DNA from 3 places in the Salmonella sp. HY31 genome. Region 3 is predicted to be linked to each of the others. Evidence: predicted binding sites of a transcription regulator. Region 3 holds the regulator's gene; each other region holds the start of a gene.
The links. Region 3 encodes sigma-54, which starts transcription at its own class of promoters, with help from an activator protein. Its sites were predicted from a motif close to GTTGGCACANNTTTCGCTNT; they were not measured.
Positions count from the first base shown of each region.

Region 1: a site for sigma-54 is predicted at 6,300-6,319, ahead of norV (anaerobic nitric oxide reductase flavorubredoxin). Genes of this name have one in related genera too.
Region 2: a site for sigma-54 is predicted at 4,421-4,440, ahead of glnA (glutamate--ammonia ligase). Genes of this name have one in related genera too.

Region 1 covers NZ_CP170479.1:3,829,994-3,838,005, forward strand. The annotation lists gene srlA (PTS glucitol/sorbitol transporter subunit IIC) at 1-94, shown strand, start outside; gene ACE15A_RS18255 (PTS glucitol/sorbitol transporter subunit IIB) at 91-1,062, shown strand; gene srlB (PTS glucitol/sorbitol transporter subunit IIA) at 1,074-1,436, shown strand; gene srlD (sorbitol-6-phosphate dehydrogenase) at 1,447-2,226, shown strand; gene gutM (transcriptional regulator GutM) at 2,303-2,662, shown strand; gene srlR (glucitol operon DNA-binding transcriptional repressor SrlR) at 2,930-3,703, shown strand; gene gutQ (arabinose-5-phosphate isomerase GutQ) at 3,696-4,661, shown strand; gene norR (nitric oxide reductase transcriptional regulator NorR) at 4,658-6,178, opposite strand; gene norV (anaerobic nitric oxide reductase flavorubredoxin) at 6,363-7,802, shown strand; gene norW (NADH:flavorubredoxin reductase NorW) at 7,799-8,012, shown strand, end outside.
Region 2 covers NZ_CP170479.1:4,661,665-4,669,676, forward strand. The annotation lists gene ACE15A_RS22315 (MFS transporter) at 1-25, shown strand, start outside; gene ACE15A_RS22320 (MFS transporter) at 71-1,492, shown strand; gene ompL (porin OmpL) at 1,560-2,252, shown strand; gene typA (ribosome-dependent GTPase TypA) at 2,326-4,149, opposite strand; gene glnA (glutamate--ammonia ligase) at 4,525-5,934, shown strand; gene glnL (nitrogen regulation protein NR(II)) at 6,207-7,256, shown strand; gene glnG (nitrogen regulation protein NR(I)) at 7,265-8,012, shown strand, end outside.
Region 3 covers NZ_CP170479.1:4,440,319-4,448,330, reverse strand. The annotation lists gene mtgA (monofunctional biosynthetic peptidoglycan transglycosylase) at 1-467, shown strand, start outside; gene yrbL (PhoP regulatory network protein YrbL) at 542-1,174, opposite strand; gene npr (PTS phosphocarrier protein NPr) at 1,417-1,689, opposite strand; gene rapZ (RNase adapter RapZ) at 1,686-2,540, opposite strand; gene ptsN (PTS IIA-like nitrogen regulatory protein PtsN) at 2,586-3,077, opposite strand; gene hpf (ribosome hibernation promoting factor) at 3,195-3,482, opposite strand; gene rpoN (RNA polymerase factor sigma-54) at 3,505-4,938, opposite strand; gene lptB (LPS export ABC transporter ATP-binding protein) at 4,986-5,711, opposite strand; gene lptA (lipopolysaccharide ABC transporter substrate-binding protein LptA) at 5,718-6,272, opposite strand; gene lptC (LPS export ABC transporter periplasmic protein LptC) at 6,241-6,816, opposite strand; gene kdsC (3-deoxy-manno-octulosonate-8-phosphatase KdsC) at 6,813-7,379, opposite strand; gene kdsD (arabinose-5-phosphate isomerase KdsD) at 7,400-8,012, opposite strand, start outside.

The DNA.
Region 1 (8,012 bases), 610 kb from region 3:
CGGTTGGGTCACCGATCTCACCACCGCTATTTTTGAGAAAAAAATGGGGATTCAACTTGATCAGAAAGTTCATCTGACAGGAGCGGCATCATGACTCGGGTTCGTATTGAGAAAGGCACCGGCGGCTGGGGCGGCCCGCTTGAACTGGACGTTACGCCAGGCAAAAAGATCGTCTATATCACAGCCGGTACGCGCCCGGCGATCGTCGACAAACTGGCGCAGCTAACAGGCTGGCAAGCAGTGGACGGCTTTAAAGAAGGCGAACCGCAGGAAGCGGAGATCGGCGCGGCCATTATCGACTGCGGCGGTACGCTACGCTGCGGTATCTACCCGAAACGCCGGATTCCAACTATTAATATTCACTCGACGGGTAAGTCCGGCCCGCTCGCGCAGTATATTGTTGAGGATATTTATGTCTCCGGCGTAAAAGAAGAAAACATTACTCTTGTCGGCGAAACGTCTGCCAGCCCGCAGCCTGCCGCAGCGACAGCAGGACGTGACTACGACACCAGCAAAAAAATCACCGAGCAAAGCGACGGCCTGCTGGCAAAAGTCGGCATGGGAATGGGCTCCGCCGTGGCGGTACTGTTCCAGTCCGGCCGCGACACCATTGATACGGTGCTAAAAACCATTCTGCCATTTATGGCGTTCGTGTCAGCGCTGATCGGTATCATTATGGCCTCAGGTCTTGGCGACTGGAGCGCCCACGGCCTGGCGCCATTAGCCAGCCAGCCGCTGGGGCTGGTGACGCTGGCATTGATCTGCTCTTTCCCTCTGCTGTCGCCATTTCTCGGCCCTGGTGCTGTTATCGCGCAGGTCATTGGCGTCCTGATCGGCGTTCAGATAGGTCTGGGCAATATTCCTCCACATCTGGCGCTTCCCGCCCTGTTCGCGATTAACGCGCAGGCGGCCTGCGACTTCATCCCGGTCGGCTTATCGCTGGCGGAAGCGAAACAAGACACCGTTCGCGTCGGCGTGCCCTCTGTGCTGGTCGGACGCTTCCTGACTGGCGCGCCTACGGTGCTTATCGCCTGGTTTGTTTCCGGCTTTATTTATCAATAAGAGGTTCAGACATGAGCGTGATTTATCAAACCACCATCACCCGTATCGGCCAGAGTGCGACGGAAGCGCTCGGCGAACAGATGCTGATTACGTTTCGGGAAGGCGCGCCGGCGGATATCGAAGAATTTTGCTTCATCCATTGTCATGGCGAAATGAACGGCGCGCTGCAGCCTGGCGCGCGGTTTGAGCTGGGCCAGCATAGCTATCCGGTCACGGCGGTTGGCAGCGTAGCCGAGCAAAACCTGCGTGAACTGGGGCATATCACTCTGCGTTTCGACGGTCTGCGCAAAGCGGAATTTCCCGGCACCGTACACGTTGCGGGGCCAGTACCGGACGATATCGCACCGGGCTGTATTTTGACGTTTGTCGCTTAAGGAGAAAAACATGAATCAAGTTGCCGTTGTCATTGGCGGAGGCCAGACCCTGGGGGCATTCCTTTGCCGTGGGCTTGCAGAAGAAGGATACCGCGTGGCGGTCGTTGATATTCAAAGCGATAAAGCCGCGAATGTCGCCCAGGAAATTAACGCCGATTTTGGCGAAAGGATGGCGTACAGTTTTGGCGCCGACGCCACCAGCGAGCAGAGCGTGCTGGCGCTTTCCCGCGGCGTAGATGAGATTTTCGGGCGCGTCGATCTACTGGTCTACAGCGCGGGTATCGCCAAAGCGGCGTTTATCAGCGATTTCCAGCTCGGCGATTTTGACCGCTCGTTACAGGTGAATCTGGTGGGCTATTTCCTCTGCGCCCGTGAGTTTTCCCGCCTGATGATCCGCGACGGCATTCAGGGGCGTATCATTCAGATTAACTCTAAATCAGGCAAAGTGGGCAGTAAACACAACTCCGGCTACAGCGCGGCGAAATTCGGCGGCGTGGGGTTAACCCAGTCTCTGGCGCTGGACCTGGCGGAATACGGCATTACCGTACATTCGCTGATGCTCGGCAACCTGTTGAAATCGCCGATGTTTCAGTCGTTACTGCCGCAATACGCCACTAAACTGGGCATTAAGCCCGACGAGGTGGAACAGTATTACATTGATAAGGTGCCGCTCAAACGAGGGTGTGATTATCAGGATGTGCTGAACATGCTGCTATTTTATGCCAGCCCGAAAGCGTCTTATTGCACCGGGCAGTCGATCAACGTAACCGGCGGTCAGGTGATGTTTTGACCGTGAATTGCCGGATAGCGGCGTAAACGCCTTATCCGGCCTACGGCGCCATCAGGTAAAACAACAGGAGCACACTATGGTTTCCACTCTGATTACCGTCGCCGTTATCGCCTGGTGCGCACAACTGGCGCTGGGCGGCTGGCAGATCTCCCGCTTTAATCGGGCTTTCGATAAACTTAGCCAGCAGGGGCGGGTCGGCGTCGGGCGCTCCGGCGGGCGTTTTAAGCCTCGGGTGGTGGTTGCCGTGGCGCTGGACGAACAGCAACGGGTAACGGACACTTTATTGATGAAAGGCCTCACGGTATTCGCCAGACCGGTTAAAATTGCCGCAATGCAAGGAAAACATTTGCATGAATTACAGCCTGATGTGATCTTTCCCCATGATTCGCTCGCGCAGAATGCACTATCATTGGCGCTTAAACTGAAACATGGGTAATTTCGTTGTGAATGCGAATAGCTTGCGAAATTATCATTTTGCAACCAATACCCTAAATAATTCGAGTTGCAGGAAGGCGGCGACGCAGCGAATCCCCAGGTGCGTACATCAGTACGTGACCGGGGTGAGCGAGGACAAATTGGCAAGGCCGATTTGAACGCCGCTTGCGGCGGCCCTTTAGGGCGAGGCCCGGAGGACCGAGTCATGCCAACGCACATACAACTTGAAGTATGACGGGTAAATAGATAAGTCAGGGTAATCACGCCTATGAAACCTCGTCAGCGTCAGGCCGCGATTCTGGAGCACCTGCAAAAACAGGGAAAATGCTCGGTTGAAGAACTGGCCCAGTACTTTGACACAACAGGCACCACTATCCGCAAAGATCTGGTCATTCTGGAAAATGCCGGAACCGTCATCCGTACCTATGGCGGCGTGGTGTTGAATAAAGAAGAGTCCGATCCGCCTATTGATCACAAAACGCTTATCAATACCCACAAAAAAGCGCTGATAGCCGCAACCGCCGTGAAATATATCCATGACGGCGACTCCATTATTCTGGATGCAGGAAGCACAGTGTTACAGATGGTGCCGTTGCTTTCGCGTTTTAGCAACATCACGGTTATGACCAACAGCCTGCATATTGTCAACGCGCTATCGGAACTGGACAACGAACAAACTATCCTGATGCCCGGCGGCACCTTCCGTAAAAAATCGGCGTCGTTTCACGGTCAGCTAGCGGAAAACGCCTTTGAACAGTTCACCTTTGATAAACTTTTCATGGGGACTGACGGTATTGACCTGAACGCTGGCGTGACCACGTTTAACGAGGTTTACACCGTCAGTAAGGCAATGTGCAATGCCGCACGCGAGGTGATTCTGATGGCGGACTCCTCAAAATTTGGTCGTAAAAGCCCCAATGTGGTGTGCAGTCTGGAAAGCGTCGACAAACTGATCACGGACGCCGGTATCGATCCGGTATTTCGTCAGGCGCTGGAAGAGAAAGGGATTACCGTTATCATAACCGGAGAAACCAATGAGTGATGCACTACTAAATGCGGGCCGTCAGACCTTAATGCTGGAGTTACAGGAAGCCAGCCGTCTGCCGGAGCGCCTGGGCGATGATTTTGTCCGCGCCGCCAATATCATTATTCACTGTGAAGGCAAAGTGATCGTTTCCGGTATTGGCAAGTCAGGCCATATTGGTAAAAAAATCGCCGCGACGCTTGCCAGTACCGGTACTCCCGCTTTTTTTGTTCATCCTGCGGAAGCGCTACATGGCGATCTGGGGATGATTGAAAGCCGTGACGTGATGTTATTTATTTCCTATTCCGGCGGCGCAAAAGAACTCGACCTCATCATCCCGCGTCTGGAAGATAAATCCGTCGCGCTGCTGGCGATGACCGGTAAACCTCACTCTCCGCTGGGGCGAGCGGCAAAAGCCGTTCTGGATATTTCCGTCGAGCGTGAAGCCTGCCCGATGCATCTGGCGCCGACGTCCAGTACCGTCAACACGCTGATGATGGGCGATGCGCTGGCGATGGCAGTAATGCAGGCGCGCGGTTTTAACGAAGAAGATTTCGCCCGTTCGCATCCGGCTGGCGCACTGGGCGCGCGTTTACTTAATAATGTGCATCACCTGATGCGCCAGGGCGATGCAATACCGCAGGTAATGCTCACCACCAGCGTGATGGATGCAATGCTGGAACTTAGTCGTACCGGGCTGGGGCTGGTGGCGGTTTGCGATGAGCAACATATTGTGAAAGGCGTCTTTACCGACGGCGACCTGCGTCGCTGGCTGGTGAGCGGCGGTGCGCTCAGCACGCCGGTAAGCGAAGCCATGACGCCCAACGGAATTACGCTCCAGGCGCAAAGCCGCGCCATTGACGCCAAAGAGATCCTGATGAAGCGCAAAATCACCGCCGCGCCGGTGGTCGATGAAAACGGTAAACTCACCGGCGCCATTAACCTGCAGGATTTTTACCAGGCAGGCATTCTCTAATCCTTCAGTCCCAGACGCTTCGCCAGCCGGTGCAGGTTGGCGACGTCGGTTTCCAGCGCCCGCGCGCTGGCCGCCCAATTGTGATTATTTTGCGCCAGCGCCTGGCGAATCATCTCTCGCTGGAAGTTCTCCGTCGATTCACGCAAATTGCGGCAGGTCGGCAGCGCCAGATCGCTTTCCGCAGGCGGCGTGGGTAAAACGTCATCTGACAAGGCAAAATGCTGTGCCTCCAGTACCACCTCCCCCCCTGCCCGGGTCGCTCTCGCCAGCACGACCGCACGGTGAATGGCATGTTCCAGCTCCCGAACGTTGCCTGGCCAGCCATAGTTGAGCAAATGACGGCGCGCGCCGGGACTCAGCACCACACGGGACAGCCCCAGCCGCAGTCGGCACTGCTCGCAAAAATAGCCCGCCAGTAACACCACATCATCGCCGCGCTCGCGCAGCGGCGGCACAAAGAGCGGGAAAACGCTCAGGCGATGGAACAGGTCAGCGCGAAAACGCCCCGCCAGCACCTCCTCTCGCAGGTCTCGGTTGGTCGCCGCCAACACCCGCACATCCACGCGCAGGCTGCGATCGTCGCCGACGCGTTGAATATCGCCATACTGCAATACGCGCAGTAGCTTGGCCTGTAGCGCCAGCGACAGTTCGCCAATCTCATCCAGAAACAGCGTACCCCTGTCGGCCATTTCGAACTTTCCGCTACGGTGGCTGATGGCGCCGGTAAATGCGCCTTTTACATGACCAAACAGCTCGCTTTCCGCCACACTTTCCGGCAGCGCGGCGCAGTTGAGATAGATCAGCGGATTGACCGCTCTGGGGGAGCCCTGATGAATAGCTTTCGCTACAAGCTCTTTACCGGTCCCCGTTTCCCCCCCGATCAACACGTTAAGATCGGAGCTCGCCACAATCTCGATCTCTTTTTTCAACTGCATCATCGCCGGCGACAGGCCGATCATGTGCGTCTCTTTTCTCGGTTCGAACGCGTCAGACGCCCCCGGCAGTATGTTCTGGCTTTCCAGTTGTTCAATCAATAGCGCATTACTCAATGCCCCGGCGGTCAGCGCGGCGATAAGCCGCAGCTCTTCATCGCTGAATACCTCGAACTGCTCCGGCGTCATGGCATCAAGGGTCAGCGCGCCGATGAAGTTCTGTCCGGCAAACAACGGCAGACCAACACAGGCGTGGACTTTCAGGCTTTCCTGTCCGGGAATCAACCCGTCATACGGATCGGGCAAATCGCTATCGGCCGGAAAACGCACCACGTCCCCCGCACGGGCGATGGCCTCCAGGCGTGGATGCCCTTCCAGGGTAAAACGTCTGCCGAGAACGTCCTGCGCCAGGCCGTCAATCGCCAGTGGAATAAATTGTCGTGATTCATAACGCAACAGCGCCGAGGCGTCGCACGCCAGCACCTGACGCAGCGTAGTAATCAGCCGCTGAAAACGATCCTGATGCCCAATGCCGCGTTGTAACTCAATGGCGATGCCCGCCAATACCTCCACGGAAAAACTCATGGCTACCTCATTGTCATTTTGACAATACATAGTGTCATATTGACAGTACTATTTATAGTCTTTTTGACTACATCAAAAATATAAAATCATTATAATTTCATATAAATCAATTAGATGAAAAGTTGGCACACTACCTGCAATAAGCAAAACACTTTTTGCAAACGTTGAATGAATTGAGGTGGTTATGTCTATTCTGGTTAAAAATAATATTCATTGGGTTGGCCAGCGCGACTGGGAAGTCCGTGATTTTCACGGAACCGAATACAAAACGCTGCGCGGCAGCAGCTATAACAGCTATCTCATTCGTGAAGAAAAGAATGTGCTGATCGATACCGTCGATCATAAGTTTAGCCGTGAGTTTGTGCAAAATCTGCGCAGTGAAATCGACCTCGCGGACATCGACTACATCATCATTAACCATGCCGAAGAAGACCATGCGGGCGCACTGACCGAACTGATGGCGCAGATCCCGGACGCGCCTATCTACTGTACCGCCAACGCCATTGATTCTATCAACGGCCATCACCATCACCCGGAATGGAATTTTAAGGTGGTGAAAACCGGCGATACGCTGGATATCGGCAACGGCAAGCAGTTAATCTTCGTAGAAACGCCGATGCTGCACTGGCCGGACAGCATGATGACCTATATGACTGGCGACGCGGTGCTGTTCAGTAACGACGCCTTCGGCCAGCACTACTGCGACGAACGCCTGTTCAACGACGAAGTTGACCAGACCGAACTGTTTGAACAATGCCAGCGCTACTATGCCAATATCCTGACGCCGTTCAGCCGTCTGGTAACGCCAAAAATTACCGAAATCCTCGGCTTCAACCTGCCGGTGGACATGATTGCGACCTCACACGGCGTGGTATGGCGCGACAACCCAATGCAAATCGTGGAGCTGTATCTGAAATGGGCGGCAGATTATCAGGAAGATCGTATCACTATTTTCTACGACACCATGTCGAACAATACTCGCATGATGGCGGATGCCATCGCGCAGGGTATCAACGAAGTGGACCCGAACGTGGCGGTCAAAATCTTTAACGTCGCCCGCAGCGATAAAAATGAAATTCTGACCAACGTGTTCCGTTCGAAAGGCGTGCTGGTCGGCACTTCTACCATGAACAACGTGATGATGCCGAAAATCGCTGGTCTGGTGGAAGAGATGACTGGTCTGCGCTTTCGCAACAAACGCGCCAGCGCCTTCGGTTCTCATGGCTGGAGCGGCGGCGCGGTGGATCGACTGTCCACGCGCTTACAGGATGCCGGTTTTGAAATGTCCCTGAGTCTGAAAACGAAATGGCGTCCGGATCTGGATGCGCTGGAGTTGTGCCGTCAGCACGGTCGCGACATCGCGCGTCAGTGGGCGCTTGCTCCGCTGCCGGAAACCACGCAGAAAACCACGCCAGCCGAAGAAATCACAGCCTGCGCCGCCGCAGACCTCGGCCCTAAAATGCAATGCAGCGTATGCCAGTGGATTTACGACCCTGCGCTGGGTGAACCATTGCAGGATGTCGCGCCGGGTACGCCGTGGAGCGACGTGCCGGATAACTTCCTGTGCCCGGAATGTTCATTAGGTAAAGACGTATTCGACGTACTGGCGACGGAGGCAAAATGAGTCGGGGGATCATAATTATTGGCTCGGGCTTCGCCGCCCGCCAGCTCGTCAAAAATATCCGTAAACAAGATGCGAATGTGCCGTTAACCCTGATTGCGGCGGACAGCATGGATGAGTACAACAAGCCCGATCTCAGCCACGTTATCAGCCAGTCGCAGCGCGCCGATGATCTCACCCGCCAGTTAGCGGGGGAATTCGCTGAACAGTTTA
Region 2 (8,012 bases), 220 kb from region 3:
TGAGGCCCGGAAACATACGGTCTAACAACAATAAAATATAACGCCTTGCGGGGCGTTTTGAGAGGCGATTATGTCTAATCATGATCCACTAACGCTAAAGTTGAGCCTGCGGGAAAAATGCGCCTATGGCGTGGGCGATTTCGGTTCGAATCTGATGCTGTGTATCGGTACACTGTATCTACTGAAGTTTTATACCGATGCACTCGGGATGCCTGCATATTACGGCGGAATTATCTTTCTGGTAGCGAAATTCTTCACCGCTTTTACCGATATGCTCACCGGCGTATTGCTGGATTCACGCCGTAATATTGGCGCAAAGGGAAAGTTTCGCCCTTTTATTCTGTATGCGTCATTTCCGGTGGCTCTGGTTGCTACTGCGCAATTCTTTGCCACTCACTTTACTTTACCCGTTAAAACAGCATTCGCGACGTTGCTGTTTATGTTGTTCGGTCTGTTCTACAGCCTGATGAACTGCTCATACGGCGCGATGGTCCCCGCTATTACCAAAAATCCGCATGAGCGCGCCCAGCTCGCCGCATGGCGACAAGGCGGCGCTACCATTGGCCTTCTTCTTTGTACCGTAGGTTTTATGCCCATTCAGGCGCTGTTTACCCGTTCCCCTTCGCTGGGTTATCTGGTTGCAGCAGTCATCTTTTCGGTCTGCGGGCTGTTCAGCATGTGGTGGTGCTTTAGCGGGGTGAAAGAACGGTATATCGAAACCGTGCCTGACACGCATAAACCCAGCATATTGAAATCCTTCTGCGCGATTTTTCGTAATCCGCCGCTGCTGGTGCTCTGCATCGCCAATTTGTGCACGCTGGCCGCCTTTAATATCAAACTGGCTATTCAGGTTTATTACACTCAGTACGTGCTGAACGATATTCATTTGTTGTCATGGATGGGGTTTTTCAGCATGGGCTGTATCCTGATTGGCGTCTTATTAGTCCCTGCTGCGGTAAAACGCTTCGGGAAAAAACAGGTTTATCTTGGTGGTCTGATACTGTGGGCCGTTGGCGATATCCTGAATTTTATCTGGGGTGGTACGTCATTCCTGTTTGTTATTTTCTCTTGTGTCGCGTTTTTCGGTACTGCTTTCGTCAACAGCCTGAACTGGGCGCTGGTTCCGGATACGGTTGACTACGGCGAATGGAAAACGGGTATTCGCGCTGAAGGCTCGGTTTATACGGGTTATACCTTTTTCCGCAAAATTTCCGCTGCGCTTGCTGGCTTTTTGCCAGGTATTATGCTGACGCAAATCGGTTATATCCCCAACATAGCTCAAGGTGACACCACGTTGCTTGGTTTGCGTCAGCTCATTTTTTTATGGACTTGCGGTCTTGCCATTATCGCAGCACTAACGATGGGCTTTTTTTATAAGCTCAATGAACAACGTTTCGCTTTTATTATCGAGGAAATTGCCCAACGAAAGAAAACAGGTAATCAAATTGTCGCGACTAATAATAAAAAAAGTATTTCTACTGTAAATAATTAAACGACGCTTGCCGCTTTATCCATCCCGATGGATGGCGGCTTCCCTACATTGGAGAAATGGATTTATTATGAAATATCTGAATACACTAGTGATATTAACCTCTGTAGTATCTACCTCTGTTTTTGCTGGCGCTTATGTAGAAAACCGTGAGGCTTATAACCTGGCGTCTGACCAAATGGAGTTTATGCTGCGCGTCGGCTATAACTCCGATATGGGGGCTGGGATTATGTTGACCAATACCTATACCCTACAGCGTGATGATGAATTAAAACACGGTTATAATGAGATTGAGGGCTGGTATCCGTTATTTAAACCTACAGATAAATTAACCATTCAGCCTGGGGGATTAATAAACGACAAAAGCATTGGTTCCGGCGGCGCGGTCTATCTGGATGTTAACTATAAATTCACCCCGTGGTTTAATCTTACGGTACGTAACCGATATAATCACAATAGTTATAGCTCAACCGATTTGAATGGCGAACTGGATAATAATGACAGCTATGAAATCGGTAACTACTGGAATTTTATCATTACCGACAAGTTTTCTTATACCTTTGAACCACACTATTTTTATAACGTTAATGATTTTAATAGTAGTAATGGTACGAAGCATCATTGGGAAATCACTAATACTTTCAGATACCGGATTAGCCAGAACTGGCTGCCGTACTTAGAGTTACGCTGGTTGGATCGCAATGTGGAACCCTATCATCGCGAACAAAACCAGATTCGCATTGGGGCCAAATATTTCTTCTAAACGAATGTATTAAAAAGCCGCTGAATTTCAGCGGCTTTTTTGGTGCCGGATGGCGACTTACGAGAAACTCGTATTACTCTTCTTTCGGACCACGGTTCGCACGGCGGCGATCGTTTTCCGTCAGGTGACGTTTACGGATACGGATAGAGGTTGGGGTTACTTCTACCAGTTCGTCGTCATCAATGAACTCCAGCGCTTGCTCAAGGCTCATTTTAATTGGCGGAACCAGAATAACCGCTTCATCCGTACCGGACGCACGCATGTTGGTCAGTTTCTTACCGGTCAGGCAGTTTACCGTCAGGTCGTTGGAGCGACTGTGAATACCGATAATCTGGCCTTCGTAAACTTCCGCGCCGTGACCCAGGAACAGCTTACCGCGATCCTGCAAACCGAACAGCGCAAACGCAACCGCTTTACCCTGACCGTTGGAGATCAGTACGCCGTTCTGACGCTGACCCACTTCACCCGGACGAATATCGTCGTAATGACTGAAGGTGGAGTACAGCAGACCAGTACCGGAAGTCATGGTCATGAATTCTGAACGGAAACCAATCAGCCCGCGGCTTGGGATCACGTAGTCAAGACGTACGCGACCTTTACCGTCTGGATTCATGTTTTTCAGGTCGCCTTTACGCTCGCCCAGCGCCTGCATGACAGAACCCTGATGCTGCTCTTCGACGTCCAGCGTCACGTTTTCGTAAGGCTCCTGTTTACGACCGTCGATTTCACGGAAGATAACTTTCGGACGGGAAACCGCCAGTTCGAAACCTTCACGACGCATATTTTCAATCAGCACGGACAGGTGCAGTTCGCCACGACCGGATACACGGAACGCATCCGCATCTTCGGTTTCTTCAACGCGCAACGCCACGTTATGCACCAGCTCTTTGTTCAGGCGGTCAAGAATCTGACGAGAAGTCACAAACTTACCTTCTTTACCGCAGAACGGCGAGGTGTTAACGCAGAAGAACATAGACACGGTCGGCTCATCAACGGACAGCGCCGGCAGCGCTTCAACGTTCTGCGGGTCACAGATGGTGTCGGAAATGTTCAGCTCGCCCAGACCGGTGATCGCAATGATATCGCCCGCTTCGGCGATATCACTGTCGATACGCTCCAGACCCAGATGCGTCAGTACCTTACCCACTTTCGCGTTACGGGTTTTCCCTTCACTATCGATGATAGTGACCTGCTGGTTCGGCTTCACTTTGCCGCGTTTGATGCGGCCAATGCCGATAACGCCAACGTAGTTGTTGTAGTCAAGCTGGGAGATCTGCATCTGCAACGGACCATCGAGGTCAACGTCCGGTGCCGGAACATGATCAACGATCGCCTGATACAGCGGGGTCATGTCTTCCGCCATATCTTCGTGGTCCAGACCCGCGATACCATTCAACGCTGACGCGTAGATGATCGGGAAGTCCAGTTGCTCGTCGGTCGCATCAAGGTTAACAAACAGGTCGAATACCTGGTCGACAACCCAGTCAGGGCGCGCGCCAGGGCGGTCAACTTTGTTGATAACCACAATCGGTTTCAGGCCATGAGCAAAGGCTTTTTTGGTCACGAAGCGCGTTTGCGGCATCGGGCCGTCAAATGCGTCAACCACCAGCAGCACAGAGTCAACCATGGACATGACGCGCTCTACTTCACCACCGAAGTCAGCGTGCCCGGGAGTATCAACGATGTTGATACGGTAATCATTCCATTTAATAGCGGTGTTTTTAGCGAGGATAGTAATACCACGCTCTTTCTCCAAATCGTTGGAGTCCATCACTCGCTCTTGAGTTTCGGCACGCGCGTCGAACGTACCGGATTGCTGGAGCAGCTTATCAACCAGGGTAGTTTTTCCATGGTCAACATGCGCGATGATGGCGATGTTACGCAAATTTTCGATCACAACTTTGCCTCAGGCATTAGAAATAGCGCGTTATTGTACACGGATTAATCGCACTACAAAACAGGATCACAAACATCCTCCGCAAACAAGTATTGCAGAGTCTCTTTGTGATCGCTTTCACGGAGCGTTAAAAGGGTGGCTTGCGTTCTATTGCACCAATGTGGTGCTTAATGTTCACATTAAAGCACTATTTTGGTGCAACATAGTCACCGTGGTGCAGCCCTTTTGCACGATGGTGCGCATGATAACGCCTTTTGGGGGCAATGTGAAAGTTGGCACAGATTTCGCTTTATATTTTTACGGCGACACGGCCAGCAGAATTGAAGATCTCGTTACCACGACGACCGACCATGACCAATCCGGGAGAGTACAAGTATGTCCGCTGAACACGTTTTGACGATGCTGAACGAACACGAAGTGAAGTTTGTCGATCTGCGCTTCACCGATACCAAAGGCAAAGAACAGCACGTCACGATTCCTGCTCATCAGGTAAATGCCGAATTCTTTGAAGAAGGCAAAATGTTTGACGGCTCCTCTATCGGCGGCTGGAAAGGCATTAACGAATCCGATATGGTGCTAATGCCGGATGCGTCCACTGCGGTTATCGACCCGTTCTTCGCCGACTCCACCCTGATTATCCGTTGCGATATCCTGGAACCTGGCACTCTACAAGGTTATGACCGTGACCCGCGTTCCATCGCGAAACGCGCGGAAGACTACCTGCGCGCGACCGGTATCGCCGATACCGTTCTGTTTGGGCCGGAACCTGAATTTTTCCTGTTTGACGATATCCGCTTCGGTACGTCCATTTCCGGTTCTCACGTAGCCATCGACGACATCGAAGGTGCCTGGAACTCCTCCACCCAATACGAAGGTGGCAACAAAGGCCACCGTCCGGCAGTCAAGGGGGGTTACTTCCCGGTACCGCCAGTCGACTCCGCACAGGATATCCGATCTGAAATGTGTCTGGTCATGGAGCAAATGGGCCTGGTCGTCGAAGCGCACCACCACGAAGTAGCGACCGCGGGCCAGAACGAAGTGGCAACCCGCTTTAATACCATGACCAAAAAAGCCGACGAAATTCAGATTTACAAATATGTCGTGCATAACGTGGCTCACCGCTTCGGTAAGACAGCAACCTTTATGCCAAAACCAATGTTCGGCGATAACGGTTCCGGTATGCACTGCCACATGTCGCTGGCGAAGAACGGCACCAACCTGTTCTCTGGCGACAAATATGCCGGCCTGTCTGAACAAGCGCTGTACTACATCGGCGGCGTCATCAAACACGCCAAAGCCATCAACGCCCTGGCGAACCCAACCACCAACTCCTATAAGCGTCTGGTCCCGGGTTATGAAGCGCCAGTGATGCTGGCCTACTCCGCCCGTAACCGTTCCGCCTCCATCCGTATTCCGGTGGTGGCATCTCCGAAAGCGCGCCGTATCGAAGTTCGCTTCCCGGACCCGGCGGCTAACCCGTATCTGTGCTTTGCCGCCCTGCTGATGGCCGGTCTGGACGGGATTAAGAATAAGATTCATCCGGGCGAAGCCATGGACAAAAACCTGTATGACCTGCCGCCGGAAGAAGCGAAAGAGATCCCACAGGTGGCGGGTTCTCTGGAAGAAGCGCTGAACGCGCTGGATCTGGACCGCGAGTTCCTGAAAGCAGGCGGCGTGTTCACTGATGAAGCGATCGATGCGTATATTGCGCTGCGTCGCGAAGAAGATGACCGCGTGCGTATGACCCCGCACCCGGTAGAGTTTGAGCTGTACTACAGCGTTTAAGTTGCCGTGGAAACGTTTAGCCTGTTGCTGACAGGTTTGAGGTTGATGGCAAACATTGAGATGTCCGATGGTGCAAGCTTTCGGGCCTACCGGGTAACCACCTTGTAGGCCCAATAAGGTGAAACCGCTATCCGGCACGACGTTTGTCAGCAATCTGTAGCCCATCGCACGATGGGCTTTTTTCTCCACCAACAATCTGATCTCACGCGCTTTTTAGTGGTAAAAAGCTATAATGCACTAAAATGGTGCAACCTTTTCCAGGAGACTGCTGAATGGCAACCGGCATGCAGCCCGATGCTGGGCAGATCCTCAATTCGTTAATCACCAGCGTGCTGGTGGTCGACGACGCGCTGGCAATCCATTACGCCAACCCTGCCGCGCAGCAGTTGCTCGCGCAAAGCTCACGTAAACTGTTTGGGACGCCGTTACCTGAACTGTTGAGCTATTTTTCGTTAAACATTGACCTGATGCGCGAAAGTTTAGCGGCAGGACAAGGCTTTACCGATAACGAAGTGACGCTGGTGATTGATAGTCGCTCGCATATTCTCTCTTTGACCGCCCAACGTCTACCCGACGATTTTATTCTGCTCGAAATGGCGCCGATGGATAACCAGCGCCGTCTGAGTCAGGAACAGTTGCAGCACGCACAGCAAATCGCCGCCCGCGATCTGGTGCGCGGTCTGGCGCACGAAATCAAAAATCCGCTCGGCGGCCTGCGCGGCGCGGCGCAGTTGCTCAGCAAGGCGCTGCCCGACCCGGCGCTAACGGAATATACCAGGGTCATCATTGAACAGGCTGACAGGCTACGCAACCTTGTCGATCGTTTGCTGGGGCCGCAGCACCCGGGAATGCACATTACCGAGAGCATACATAAAGTCGCAGAGCGCGTGGTGGCGCTGGTGTCGATGGAACTGCCGGATAATGTCCGGCTTATCCGCGATTACGACCCCAGTCTGCCAGAACTGCCGCATGACCCGGAACAAATTGAGCAAGTACTGCTGAATATTGTCCGCAACGCCTTGCAGGCGCTGGGGCCGGAAGGCGGCGAAATTACGCTGCGTACCCGTACCGCCTTCCAGTTAACGCTGCATGGCGAACGCTATCGCCTGGCGGCGCGTATAGACGTTGAAGACAATGGGCCGGGCATTCCTCCCCATTTACAGGATACGCTGTTCTACCCGATGGTCAGCGGTCGCGAAGGCGGCACCGGGCTTGGGTTATCTATCGCCCGCAATCTTATCGATCAACACGCCGGCAAAATTGAATTTACCAGTTGGCCGGGGCATACCGAGTTTTCGGTTTACCTGCCGATTCGGAAATAGAGGTGTTTATGCAACGAGGAATAGTCTGGGTCGTCGATGATGATAGTTCCATCCGTTGGGTGCTTGAACGTGCTCTCGCCGGGGCAGGGTTGACCTGTACCACCTTTGAGAATGGTAATGAAGTACTGGCTGCGCTGGCCAGTAAAACGCCGGACGTCTTGTTGTCGGATATCCGAATGCCGGGAATGGACGGGCTGGCGCTATTAAAGCAGATTAAACAGCGTCACCCGATGCTTCCGGTCATCATTATGACCGCGCATTCCGATTTAGATGCCGCCGTGAGCGCTTATCAGCAGGGGGCGTTTGATTATCTGCCTAAACCGTTTGATATTGATGAAGCCGTCGCTCTGGTCGAGCGGGCGATTAGCCACTATCAGGAGCAGCAGCAGCCGCGTAATATTGAGGTTAACGGCCCGACGACGGACATGATAGGTGAAGCACCCGCCATGCAGGATGTGTTTCGCATTATTGGTCGGCTGTCGCGTTCTTCGATTAGCGTGCTGATTAACGGCGAATCAGGGACCGGTAAAGAACTGGTCGCCCATGCGCTACATCGCCATAGCCCACGCGCCAAAGCGCCGTTTATCGCGCTCAATATGGCGGCCATCCCGAAGGATTTGATCGAATCCGAACTGTTTGGTCATGAGAAAGGCGCTTTTACCGGGGCGAATACCATCCGGCAGGGCCGTTTCGAGCAGGCTGACGGCGGTACTCTCTTTCTGGACGAAATTGGCGATATGCCGCTGGATGTCCAGA
Region 3 (8,012 bases):
TCCCTGAGCATTGGGGCTTTGATGTTCCGGCGATTGAAAAAGCGCTGGCGCATAATGAGCGGAATGAGAGCCGTATTCGTGGCGCCTCCACGCTTTCGCAGCAAACGGCGAAAAATCTCTTTTTATGGGATGGACGAAGTTGGGTGCGCAAAGGTCTGGAGGCCGGGCTGACTCTGGGCATTGAAACCGTCTGGAGCAAAAAGCGCATCCTCACGGTTTATCTGAATATCGCGGAGTTTGGCGATGGTATTTTCGGCGTGGAGGCTGCGGCCTGGCGATATTTCAATAAGCCCGCCAGCCGCTTAAGTATGCCCGAAGCCGCGTTGCTGGCGGCCGTATTGCCAAATCCGTTACGCTATAAGGCGAATGCGCCTTCCGGCTATGTGCGTAGTCGACAGGCGTGGATATTGCGCCAGATGCGCCAACTGGGCGGGGAAGCTTTTATGACGCGCAACCAGCTTAATTGATTTTGCCGGATGGCGACGTGAACGTCTTATCCGGCCTACGATCCGTGTCGTCCAGGCCTGATAAGCACAGGCCATTAAGCTTCGCGCGAAGTGAGCGCCAGCCCTTTCTTGTCTTTTGGCTGCGCGTTCCTCTCCAGGGCAACGACCAGCGCAGGCTGGGCGATAAACCGCTGCCACACTCTCTCCAGTTTGCGTTCACAGCACCATGTTGACCAGGTCGCTAGCGGGATAAAGGTACTTTCACCCAGATTGTCACAAACCACCGGCACTACTTCTGACTCGCTGATTCGCTGGCACAGGACGTTTTGCGGCTTCAGCGACATTGTCACAATATGATTATCAAACAGGTAACGTTTCAGTTTCTTCAGTAGCTGGCGCAGGACGGCGACATCCTCTTCATAACGGCATTGCGCAGCGAACTCGGTCAGGGTGATAGATGGCGCGCCGTTGAAATCGGTAATCATGTCGTAGACATAGCCAGTACCGCAATCGGTTTCCACCGTGCCGTAATAACGGGGGATAGCGCTCCAGTCTGTCAGGTAGCGGGACAGACGCGCATAGTAGCTCAGTTCACGCCGAATCTCTTTATCGCCGCCGTGCTCACGGTTGTAAATAACCTTTATGCAGCGCCGGGCATTATCCGGGTGCATATAGCATTTACGATGTCGACCGGCGCCCAGCGGAGTCTGTTCGGATAAGGGGATCATGGCGAGTCCTGGAAAATTTTATTCACATAAATTTAGTATGGACAAAGAATTTAAATAAAACCTAAACGAAATTTTTAAGGTTTTCTTAATGTTTTTATGCATAGGTAAAACGCACGAAATGTACAAATCTTACGAAAGGGTGGGACTGCGGGACAATTGGCAGGCGTAACATGCCCGGCTTTGGGTTGGCTGTCATCAAATACCGGGACGGCGTGGGGGAAATATGGAATAGAGGGGGAGGCTTAGTCTTCGTCAAAGCCGGAATTGAACAGAGCGATAACCGCCGCCAACGCTTCAACTTCTTGCGGGCCGGTGGCTTCAATTTCTATCTGGCGTCCTTTGGCTGAATCGAGCATTAACAGCGCGATGACGCTGTTCGCTTCCGCTTCGGTGCCTTCGTCATTGCGTAATAGCACCTCGGCGTCAAAACCCTGCATCAGTTCGAAAAGCTTCATGGCAGGCCGGGCATGCATGCCCAGCTTATTGGTAATTTCAACAGTTTGCTTTACGGTCATGTTTTGCGTTTTTCCAGCGTGCGATGGCGAGACTGGACGTTTTTACCGCGCGAGCGGAAGTAGTCTGCCAGCTGTTCTGCAATATACACCGAACGGTGTTTCCCGCCGGTACAACCAATAGCGACGGTAAGGTAGCTGCGGTTGTTGGTCTCCAGCATCGGTAACCATAGCTCAAGATAGCTGCGAGTTTGATAGATAAAATTGTGAACTTCTGTGTGCCGGTCAAGAAATGCGGCTACCGGCTTATCAAGCCCGGTCATGGGGCGCAGTTTTGGGTCCCAGTGCGGGTTGGGCAGGAAGCGAACATCGAACACATAGTCCGCATCGATCGGGATACCATGTTTAAAGCCGAAGGACTCAAATACCATCGTCAGTTCGCGCTCGCGTTTGCCCAACAGCCGGGTACGCAGCATCTCCGCCAGCTCATGAACGGACATTTCCGAAGTGTCGACGATTAGATCCGCACGAGAACGTAATGGCTCCAGCAGGTCGCTCTCTTTATCGATCGCACTCTCTAAAGAAAGGTTTTTGCTGGAAAGCGGATGCAGACGTCGCGTGTCGCTGTAGCGGCGAATCAAGGTATTGCGGTCGGCGTCAAGAAACAGCAATTGCGGCGAGAAAGCGTCAGGCAGATTATTCATCGCCTGTTCAAAAATCTCAGGTGATTCAGGCATATTGCGCACATCAATGCTGACGGCGGCGGAAATCTGGCGATCGGCCAGTGTTCGCGCCAGATCGGGCAACAGCACGACGGGAAGGTTATCCACGCAGTAAAAACCCATATCTTCCAGCGCGCGTAGAGCGACAGATTTACCTGATCCGGAACGCCCGCTGACGATCATCAGTACCATGTACCGTTTCTCCTCACAACGACAGAAAGAAATGCCATTGAGTTGTTATGCCTCATTCTGCTCACCTTCGGTGTCAGTAATGATTTGATACAGCTCTTCATCATTCAGCGCCGCGCGCAGGCGGCGGCAGATCGTTTTATCCGCCAGACGTTTCGCGACCAGCGACAGCGTATGCAGATGCGTTTTAGTCTGATCGGCGGGCACCAGCAGGGCGAAGAGGAGATCGACCGGCTGGTTATCGATGGCATCGAACGCGATAGGCGTTTCGAGCTGAACGAACACGCCGACGGCGCGTAAGGTATCTTCTTCCAGTTTCCCGTGCGGGATGGCGATACCATTACCAATACCGGTACTGCCCATTTTTTCGCGTGTCAGAATGGCTTCAAACACGACCTGAGGAGGTAAACTGAGCTGTTTTGCCGCCAGTTCGCTGATGATTTCCAGCGCGCGTTTCTTACTCTGACAATGAACGCCGCTACGCGTACACTCCTGGTTAAGTACACTGCTCAGTTGTAGAGTCGTATCGTTATTTATCATAATTTCACCTAAGAACCTGTCCTGTCAGGTTGATGGCCAGGTTCGGAGCGCTAACTGTACAAATGGCCCGTTGTGTCACACAACAGGCCGTCCTGCACTGGCTAACTGCCCGGACAATTAGTGTTGTTTCAGTTTATCTTTATGCCTGGTTAACTGCCTTGCCAGTTTATCAATCAAGCCGTCAATGGCGGCATACATATCCTGGCCTTCCGCGCTGGCGTGAATTTCGCCGCCGTTAACGTGTAGCGTCGCATCCGAGATGTGCGTGACCTTCTCCACTTTCAACACCACGTATACCTGATTAATCCGCTCAAAATACTGTTCAAGTTTGGCGAATTTCGTCGTCACAAATTCACGCAGGGCTTCAGTAATTTCGACGTTATGTCCGGTGATATTGAGCTGCATAGTGTCTTCCTTATCGGTTGGGTCAAACCAGCTGTTTGCGTTGGTTTGACGGCGGAATGGATAAAGACTCTCGGTACTTCGCAACAGTGCGGCGCGCCACCATGATACCCTGTTCTGACAGCAGAGAGGTTAACTTGCTGTCGCTCAGCGGTTTCGCGGGGTTTTCCGCCGCAATTAACTTCTTCACCAGCGCGCGAATCGCGGTGGAAGAGGCTTCGCCTCCGCCTTCGGTATTGACGTGGCTGGAAAAGAAATATTTGAGTTCAAAAATACCGCGCGGGCTGTGCAGATACTTCTGCGTGGTCACGCGGGATATGGTGGATTCGTGCATCTCGACGGCCTGGGCGATATCCGCCAGTACCATCGGTTTCATATATTCTTCGCCCTGTTCAAAAAAGGCTTGCTGTTGCTCGACGATGCAGCGACTGACACGCAGCAGCGTGTCGTTGCGGCTTTCAAGGCTTTTTATCAGCCACTTCGCATCCTGTAAATTACTGCGGATGAACTGGCTGTCGGTATCGTTGCGCGCGCTGTTGCACATGGCGGCATAGTGCTGGTTAATCTGTAAACGGGGAATACTGTCGCTATTAAGCTCCACCGTCCAGCGGCCGTTATGCTTGCGTACCAGCACATCCGGGATAACGTACTCCGGCTCGCCGGTCTGGATCGACTGACCGGGTCTGGGATCGAGCGACTGAATCAGGTTTACCGCCTCTTTCAGTACCTCTTCTTTCAGTCGGGTAACGCGCATCAACGTGCGGAAATCGTGGTTGGCCAGCAGATCAAGGTGATCGCAGATAATGAGCCGCGCCTCTTCCAGCCACGGCGTGGATTTGTCGAATTGTGAAAGCTGGATCAGCAGACAGTCGCGAAGATCTTTCGCCGCAACGCCCACCGGATCAAAACGCTGAATACGCTTCAGGACGGCTTCGACTTCATCAAGATCTACCTCTTCATCGCCCATGCTTTCGCGAATTTCATCCAGGGATACGGTGAGATAACCGGTATCATCTACCGCATCGACAATGGATGTCGCAATGGCGCGATCGGTGTCCGAGAAGGGCGTTAGCTCAACCTGCCACATCAGATAATCCTGCAACGACTGCGTCGTTTCGCCCTGATAGACGGGCAGTTCATCATCGATATAATCGCCGCTGGGGCCGGATGGCGTCCCGGCGGTGTAAATTTCATCCCAACTGGCGTCAAGCGGCAGCTCTTCCGGCATCTCTTTCTGTTCGAGCGCATCTGCGGTATCGAGAGGATCGTCATCCTGAGGTTGCTGAGTGTCGATTTCGTCATGAAGATCGGTTTGCTCAAGCAGCGGGTTATTTTCCAGCGCTTGCTGGAGTTCCTGCTGAAGTTCCAGCGTAGACAACTGCAACAGACGGATGGCCTGTTGTAGCTGAGGCGTCATCGCCAGTTGTTGGCTAAGCCTGAGTTGCAAACCTTGCTTCATATTCAGAGTCGTTTTCTCCCGCTAGAGCAGCATAGCCCTCTACCCTATCAGAGTCTGAAGTCTTCCCCAAGATATACACGCTTAACGTGTTCGTCTTGCAGGATTTCTGTCGGCGTACCGTGGGCGATAAGGTGGCCCTGGCTTACGATATAGGCGCGTTCACAGACTGCCAGCGTCTCACGGACATTATGGTCGGTGATCAGCACCCCGAGCCCGCTATCGCGCAGATGTTCGATAATGCGTTTGATGTCGATAACGGAAATCGGGTCAACGCCGGCAAAGGGTTCATCCAGCAGGATAAATTTGGGATTAGCGGCCAACGCGCGGGCAATTTCTACACGACGGCGTTCACCACCGGACAGCGCCTGTCCCATGCTGTCGCGCAGATGCTCAATATGAAACTCTTCCATCAGCTCGTTGGCGCGGTCTTCTCGCTGTTCTGCGGTCAAATCGTCACGAATTTGCAGTACCGCCATCAGGTTATCAAATACGCTGAGACGGCGGAAAATAGAGGCTTCCTGCGGCAAATAGCCGATACCGCGGCGCGCGCGCGCGTGCAGCGGCAGCAGACTGATATCTTCATCATCAATGATGATATTGCCCGCGTCACGCGGCACGATACCGACGACCATATAAAAGGTGGTGGTTTTACCTGCGCCGTTTGGACCGAGCAGACCGACAATCTCCCCGGAGTTAACGGTCAGACTGACATCTTCCACTACGCGACGGCCTTTATAGGCCTTCGCCAGATTCTTTGCAGTTAATGTTGCCATAACGAATTAGTTACTCTTCTTTTGCGCCGGAGTCTGGCCTTTGTTTTTGTCTTGCAACTGCGACGGCACCAGAACGGTGGTGACGCGTTTGCCTTTCTCGCTGAAGGCCTGCATTTTCTGCTCTTTCACCAAATAGGTGATTTTGTCGCCAGTAATGTTGCTGTCAAGCTGTTCCAGATAAGCGTTGCCGGTCAGCACCACAAAATCTTTTGCCAGTTCGTAATGCATATGTGAAGCGTGGCCTTTCACCGGTTTACCGTTGTCCTGCATCTGGTAGAAGGTGGCCGGATTGCCGTAACCGTCGATCACCTCTTTCCCTTGCTCGCCGCCAGGGCGGGTAACAACGACTTTATCGGCGTTGATCTTAATCGTGCCCTGGGTCATCACCACGTTGCCCGTAAAGGTCACGACGTTGCCTTGCATATCCAGCGACTGTTGATCCGAGTCAATATGAATAGGCTGCTCGGTATCGCCCGTGACGGCGAATGCCGGAATGCTGGCGGCCAGCAGCGAGCCGGCAAGCATAAGATTAAGGCTGAGTTTGTTTGTTTTGAATTTCATAAGAGGTTCTAACCTTTTCAATCAGCTCGGCGTTCTTGCTGCGTAAGTTACCGCGCATTTTCAGTCCGCTGGAGTTAAATGTTGTGCCGTATAACGTCACCAGATCGTTCGAAGTAACGTCCTGCGTCACCAGATTAATTTGCGCGTTATCGGTGGTAATTCTGCGTAATTGAGCGTCAGGCACCAGGGCGTTGACTTCAACATGGCCATACAGATAGAGCATCCGATCGTTAGTCAATTTGGCTTTATCGGCTTTGATCGACCATGTCGGCACTTTATCCTTATCAAAGGTGGTTAATACCGGTTGCGTAAACCATGAGACCGCCTGATCGGAAAAATATTCAACGTGCTGTGCGATCAGACGATAGCTCAACGCGCCTTCCGGACTGTACACGACGGTATCCGTATGCTCGCTTTTATACGTGGGATCGTTGCTATTGACCACCACGGCGGCAGGATCGTCTTTATCTGCCAGATTGATACCAATCAGTACCAGAATGGCCAACGACAGTAGAATGATAACCCAACGTCTGGTTTTACTCATATCGATTGCCCTTTGGCCTCATTCAGCTTGCCCTGCGCCAGCAGCAGCAAATCGCACACCTCACGTACCGCGCCGCGCCCGCCGGCAATGTGCGTCACATAGTCAGCGCGGGGGATCAGCAGCGGATGCGCATCCGCAACGGCAACGCTTAATCCCACTTTTTCCATTACCGGCCAGTCAATCAGATCATCGCCAACATAGGCGACGTTTTCCGGTGCAATAGCCAGTTTTTCCAGCAGATTGCTAAAGGCGATCAGCTTATTCGACTGCCCCTGATAAAGATGGGCGATCCCCAGCGTGGCGCAGCGATCTTCTACAAGTTTAGCCTTTCGTCCGGTAATAATGGCAACCTCGATATTGGAGGTCAAAACACAGCGAATGCCATAGCCGTCACGAACGTTGAAAGCCTTCAGCTCTTCGCCGTTATTGCCCATATAAATCAGGCCGTCAGACAATACGCCATCCACGTCAAGGATGAGCAGACGGATATTCTCCGCCTTTGTCATGACGTGGGTGCTGACGGGGCCATAACAGGTCGCAAGCGACGCACCTGCTTTACTCATCGTTAATTATCCTTGAGTTTCTACACGACGCCTGCACGCAGGAGATCATGCATATGTAACACACCGAGTAACTGGTCGCCATCAGCAACCAGTACGGAGGTGATATGGCGGGACTGCATTAAATTCAGCGCATCGACGGCGAGAATACCGGGACGCACGCGAATGCCCCCTGGCGTCATCACCTCGGCGATCCCCAACTGGCGCATATCGCCGCCCATGTCGAATACGCGACGTAAATCGCCGTCGGTGAAGATGCCGTCGATCTTCATGGATTCATCGCAAATGACGGTCATACCGAGATTTTTACGCGTAATTTCTAATAGCGCATCACGCAGGCTGGCATGTTTATTAACATGCGGGATTTCATCGCCGGTATGCATAATATCGCTTACGCGCAGCAGCAGCTTACGTCCCAGCGCGCCGCCAGGATGCGACAGAGCGAAATCTTCGGCGGTAAAGCCGCGCGCTTTTAACAATGCCACGGCGAGCGCGTCGCCCATCACCAGCGTTGCGGTGGTACTACTGGTAGGCGCCAGGCCTAACGGACACGCTTCTTTGGGCACTTTAACACACAGATGCACATCTGCCGCACGCGCCATGCTGCTTTCCGGTCGCCCGGTAATGCAAATTAAC